One region of the Providencia zhijiangensis genome, then DNA from elsewhere that is predicted to be linked to it. Evidence: predicted binding sites of a transcription regulator. Region 1 holds the regulator's gene; the other holds the start of a gene.
What was found. Region 1 encodes LexA, which represses DNA repair genes until DNA is damaged. Its sites were predicted from a motif close to TNCTGTATGTACATACAGNA; they were not measured.
Positions count from the first base shown of each region.

Region 2: a site for LexA is predicted at 1,132-1,151, ahead of QS795_RS06815 (metal-dependent hydrolase). Genes of this name have one in related genera too.

Region 1 covers NZ_CP135990.1:403,307-406,524, reverse strand. The annotation lists gene zur (zinc uptake transcriptional repressor Zur) at 288-803, shown strand; gene lexA (transcriptional repressor LexA) at 974-1,591, opposite strand; gene QS795_RS01800 (diacylglycerol kinase) at 1,729-2,103, opposite strand; gene plsB (glycerol-3-phosphate 1-O-acyltransferase PlsB) at 2,228-3,218, shown strand, end outside.
Region 2 covers NZ_CP135990.1:1,503,827-1,507,044, reverse strand. The annotation lists gene QS795_RS06825 (YniB family protein) at 1-5, opposite strand, end outside; gene hxpB (hexitol phosphatase HxpB) at 309-974, shown strand; gene QS795_RS06815 (metal-dependent hydrolase) at 1,167-1,757, shown strand; gene QS795_RS06810 (L-cystine transporter) at 1,924-3,218, shown strand, end outside.

The DNA of each region.
Region 1 (3,218 bases):
AAATAGTAACAATGAATTTCAATAATTGTTTTTATTTGGTTAAAATTAACACTCAATGATTAACTAAAATGCAGCAATTAATGATTTATTTAAAATCAAAAAAGCCACATTTTAAATAAGATATTCATTCTTTATTAACGTTGACTTTATTAAAGTTAAAATTGCGTATTCAATTTAGTAAAAAACTGTTTATTTCATCACCATCATTTCAAACACAACAGAAATGGAAGTTATGGTAAACTAAACAGTAATAAAAACTTGAAGCTATCCAGGTGGGGCCAAACAAGATGAAAACAATCAGTGAAGACATGCTGCTTACGACGGCCGAACGTATTTGTCAGTCTCGAGGCGTGCGTTTGACCCCACAAAGAGAGACTGTTCTGCGGTTAATTGCGCAACAACACGGTGCGATCAGTGCTTATGATTTGCTAGATTTACTGCGTGAAATAGAGCCTCAGGCTAAACCTCCTACCGTTTACCGTGGTTTAGAGTTCCTCATGGAACAAGGGTTTATTCATAAAATTGAATCCACAAACAGCTATGTGGTTTGTCACCATGTCGATAATCCAAGTCATATTTCAGTGATGTTAATTTGTGATAATTGTGGCAATGTGACTGAAAGTGACTGCACAACCATCGAAAAAGCGATTAGTACTCTAGCCGAAGAAAATCATTTTCATCTCAGGCATACAGTGGTAGAAAACCATGGTTTATGCCAAAAATGTTTTGAGGTTTCCAATTGCCAAGATCATGAACACTGTGAACATGACCATCACAATACAGTCAGTTCAAAAAAGAAGTGATATAGAAGAAGAGATATACAGGAAGTAAAAGAAAGGGATCTATATAGCAACATGAAAATGGCTATATAAAGAAGGTCTATATAAAGAAGTAAAAAGTGAAAATAACTATATAAAGAAAGACTATTCGGAAAAGAGATATTGAGTCTGCTGCCAGACTCAATCACTCATCATCAATGCCAATCACTGTTACGGATAACCCCAACAGCCAGACCTTCGATAGTAAAATTCTGTTCGCGTAAATCAACCACGATTGGTGCAAAATCAGCGTTTTCAGCAATAAGTTCAACGCGATTACCTTGTTGCTTAAAGCGTTTAACCGTGACTTCATCTTCGATACGCGCCACAACAATTTGCCCATTATGGACATTCTGCGTTTTATGTACCGCAAGTAGATCACCATCCATAATACCGATATCTTTCATCGACATACCATTTACACGTAATAAAAAGTCCGCGTGTGGTTTAAATAACTCTGGGTCGACTTGATAATGGCTTTCAATATGCTCTTGTGCAAGCAATGGTTCGCCGGCAGCAACACGTCCAATCAGAGGAAGCCCTAAATCTTCGGATTCTTCTTCTAACAACAGACGAATGCCTCTGGAAGCTCCAGAAACAATTTCAATTACCCCTTTACGAGCTAAGGCTTTTAAATGTTCTTCTGCCGCATTAGGCGAACGAAAACCCAAACTTGCTGCTATCTCAGCGCGTGTTGGTGGCATGCCCGTTTGCGAAATGTGGTCACGCACCAGATCGTAAACTTGCTGTTGTCGAGCTGTCAGTGCTTTCATCCCGTTCCCCTGTTTGTTTATACAGTCAGACTGTGAGTATATACAGGTAAATGGGTATTGGGAACTGTTAAATTAGCCAAAATCTGCATTTGTTGATGAATTTCTGGCTTTTTATCGCTTTTACTGTTTTTAGCCAACTAAACCGCAAAATAACGCGCCCATAAAACGGTTCCCCAGATAAACAGAGCCAATCCTATCGTGACGAACACGGCTGCGGAGCCGATATCTTTCGCTCGTCCAGATAATTCATGGTATTCACTGCCAATACGGTCAACAACCGCCTCAATCGCACTGTTAATTAACTCAACAATAGCGACTAAAACCACTGATCCAATCAACAAAATTCTGTCAATTTGGCTAATATCCAAGTAAAAAGCTATAATTATCGCAATGATAGCAGCAACCGCTTCTTGACGAAATGCAGCTTCATTTACCCATGCTGCTTTTAAACCTTTAAGGGAGTATCCAGCCGCTTTGATGACCCGAGTGAGTCCCTTAGTTTGACTTGCCATATTTTTTCCTTAATTTCTAAACAATAATCAACTTTTGCAGTCAAAGTGAATTATCGATAACAGATCTAAACATTGCTTTCTGATATGATTGCGCAGCATTACTAACAAGAGGCTATAATCATTTATGTCACTATGGCGTAAAATATATTACAACACGTTGAATTTACCACTGAAATTATTGGTAAAAAGTAAACTAATCCCAACGGACCCGATAACAGAGTTGCAGCTTGACCCAAACAAGCCAACGCTGTATGTCTTGCCATATCACTCAAAGTCCGACCTGCTCACGCTTCGCCAACAATGCTTAGCGATTGGTTTACCTGATCCACTCGTGGATAACGACATCAATGGCACCAAGCTCCCAGCCTATGTGTTTATTGATGATGGCCCGCGCGTGTTCCGTTACTACTCCCCAGATCCACGTAAAGAGTCAGTAAAAATATTCCATGCGTATCTGGATTTGCATAAAAACAACCCAAATCTTGATATTCAAATGCTACCTGCATCCGTCATGTTTGGACGTGCGCCGGGTCGCGAAGGGCATAAGCCTGCCCCGCTGAAACTCTTAAACGGTGTGCAAAAATTCTTTGCAGTCCTGTGGTTAGGGCGCGATAGCTTTGTGCGTTTTTCTCCAAGCATTTCTCTTGGCCAGATGGCACAAGAGCATGGCACTGATACCATCATTGCCAATAAACTCGCTCGCGTAGCACGTATTCATTACTCTCGTCAGCGTTTGGCGGCTGTAGGGCCTAGATTACCAGCACGCTATGAGCTGTTTAATAAGCTGCTATCCTCTAAAGCCATTGAAAAAGCCGTTGAAGACGAAGCTCGCAGTAAAAAAATCCCATTACAAAAAGCCCAACAAAATGCCGTGGCGATGATGGAAGAGATTGCCGCCAACTTCTCTTATGAAGCAGTGCGACTGACTGACCGCGTACTAGGCTGGACATGGAACCGCTTATACCAAGGGATCAACGTTCAACATGCTGAGCGCGTTCGCCAGCTGGCGCAAGATGGCCACGAAATTGTGTATGTGCCCTCTCACCGTAGCCATATGGACTACCTGCTGCTTTCTTATGTGCTTTATCACCAAGGTCTGGTGCCACCACACATTG
Region 2 (3,218 bases), 1.1 Mb from region 1:
TTCATTACAACTATTCCTTAAAGTTTTTTTCTACGCTAATCATAGCTGATAATATTTGCTGGCTCCAAATTTCTATAAAAAAATGATAGTTAAAAACCGAGTTTCGGATTATTCAAAGAGTGAATCGAATCTACATCAATAACTAATCTCAAATTTTCAATAAAATCATGTGATAGCACAGATATCTCTATAACCCCAAGTCATAGCTTGTTAGAATCGTTTCAGAAACCAAAATGACTGTGATTAAAGTACAGCGACAATCCCCATACCCTATTTTTAAGCGGGTATCTAAATGAATGGAGTTTGCTATGTATCATAAATTACCTATCCAATCTGTCATCTTTGACATGGATGGTTTGCTGATTGACTCGGAACCTTTTTGGGAACAAGGGGAAGATGAAGTTTTTGCAGAGTTAGGCGTCGATTTATCCATTAAGCACACTCTTCCTGACACCCTCGGTTTACGTATCGATCACGTTGTTGAACTTTGGTACAACGCATCTCCTTGGCAAGGTTGTAGTTTAGAAGCAACAAAACAGCGTATCATTGACCGCGTCATTGGTTTAGTGGAAGAAAAACGCCCATTACTGCCAGGTGTACAGCATGCACTTGAACTGTGCCGCTCAATGGATCTGAACATCGCTTTAGCCTCTGCGTCTCCGGATTATATGCTGGAAAAAGTGCTGAACTTATTTGATATCCGCCATTATTTTTCTGCCGTCGTTTCAGCAGCAGACTTACCATTAAGTAAGCCTCATCCCGAAGTGTATTTAAAAGCCGCGGCCGAGTTATCCACCAAGCCTATCCATTGTGCTTCTTTAGAAGACTCCTTTAATGGGATGATTTCTGCAAAAGCGGCGAGAATGCGCTCTATCGTTGTACCTGATAGCAAGCATTTCAATGATCCTCGTTGGGGTCTGGCTGATGTTAAAATCGCCTCATTGAACGATTTACGCCCAGAAAATTTACGTTAATCTTAAAGACGTTAACGAAACACGATTTCCCTTACGTTTTTCACGTAGGGGAAATTTCAAAAAAGTATAAAAACCTACGGTTATTAACTAATAAATAAGAATTTTTTTAACTCTCCCCTACTACCATATTTCCTGCAAACCCTTTATACTGCCCGCCTACTGTATAGATAAACAGATGGTATTTTATCCACCATGACTGCTGAAGGGCATCTGCTTTTTTCCGTCGCCTCACTTGTAATGGCTCATAAATTGCAAATTACCCCAGAGTTCGCTCAGGGTGATTGGCTGCATATGGTGCCAGGGGTGTTGCTGGGTGCCTTATTGCCGGATATTGACCACCCTTCATCTATCCTCGGGCGGCTTTTTCGCATTATTTCATTACCGATATCAAAACTGTGTGGACATCGCGGGTTCACTCACAGCCTGATTGCTTGGCTCATTTTACTGATCAGCAGCTACCAATGGCTACCTCACTATTGGGACTTACCTAGCGACCTTATCCAAGCGTTCTTATTAGGTTATATGAGTCATTTAGTGGCGGATATGCTGACCCCATCTGGAGTACCTTTTTTATGGCCTCTACCAACACGTTTTTGTTTTCCCATCTTACGCGGTAAGTCCAGTAAACGCGGGGAACGCTTTATTGCTGTGCTTTTGACCGTCTGTGCGGTCTTAATTCCAACGGGTCATTCCGCTGATTGGTTCCAGCAAATTGAAAGCGCACTAAATTATTTTAATAATCAGATAAATATACACTTACCGACAAAAAGCTCACTTTTGTAATATACTGTAAGCATGAATCAACCTAAATTATAACTTTTGATTATAAGTAATGACTAACTTCAACTGATATCATATAACCAGTTGTTAGAAGAAATGAAATCCTTATACCTATTAAGGATTAACAACAAGAATCATTATGTAAAATAATTACAATTTGGAGTGCGGAATGAATATTCCTCTGATTATCAATGTGCTGATTTTCGTAGCACTATTAATACTGTTAGCAAAACTCGGATCGAATGGTTGGAGCCTGTCCAAAAAAGTTTTACTGGGTCTCGTATTCGGTGTTGCTTATGGTGTCGGACTTCACCTCGTGTATGGTTCCGGTCACCAAACGGTAAAAGACTCCATTCTTTGGTTTAATATCGTCGGTAATGGTTACGTTCAACTGTTACAAATGGTGATTATGCCTCTGGTGTTCGCCTCTATTCTGAGTGCGGTCGCTCGACTTCATAAGGCATCTTCTTTAGGGAAAATTAGCTTTTTAACCATTGGCACATTGCTGTTTACCACAGCCATTGCGGCTTTAGTGGGTATTTTGATCGCAAACCTGTTCGGCTTAACCGCTGAAGGTCTGGTTCAAGGTCAATCTGAAACTGCACGTCTAGCGGCCATTGAAACAAATTATATTGGTAAAGTCTCAGATTTAACGGTTCCTCAGTTAATCCTGTCCTTTATCCCGAAAAACCCGTTTGCGGATTTAACGGGTGCAAGCCCAACATCTATCATTAGTGTAGTTATTTTTGCTGCCTTCTTAGGAGTAGCTGCGCTGCAACTGTTTAAAGATGATAAAGAGCGCGGTGAAAAAGCATTAGCGGCTATCGATGTGATGCAAGCATGGGCAATGAAACTCGTTCGCTTAGTCATGCGTTTAACCCCTTACGGTGTAATGGCGCTGATGATCAAAGTGGTCGCAAGCTCTAACTTAGCCGATATCATTAACTTAGGAACTTTCGTCGTCGCGTCCTATGTTGCATTAGCTATTATGTTTGTGGTTCACGGTATCTTAGTGGCAACAACAGGCTTAAACCCAATCAAGTTCTTTAAGAAAGCAGGTCCAGTACTGACATTTGCATTCACTAGCCGTTCGAGCGCAGCCAGTATTCCACTGAATATTGAAACGCAAACTCGCCGCTTTGGTGTGCCAGAATCTATCGCAAGCTTCTCGGCTTCTTTCGGTGCAACTATCGGTCAAAACGGTTGTGCGGGTATCTACCCTGCGATGTTAGCCGTGATGGTCGCACCAACTATGGGGATCAACCCATTTGACCCTCTGTGGATTGCAACCTTAGTCGGTATCGTAACTATCAGCTCTGCCGGTGTTGCTGGTGTGGGTGGCGGTGCAACCTTCGCCGCACTGATTGTACTGCCAGCTATGGGATTACCAGTCACGTTAGTTGCGCTGTTAATTTCAGTCGAGCCTCTGATTGATATGGGTCGTACCGCTCTGAACGTGAGTGG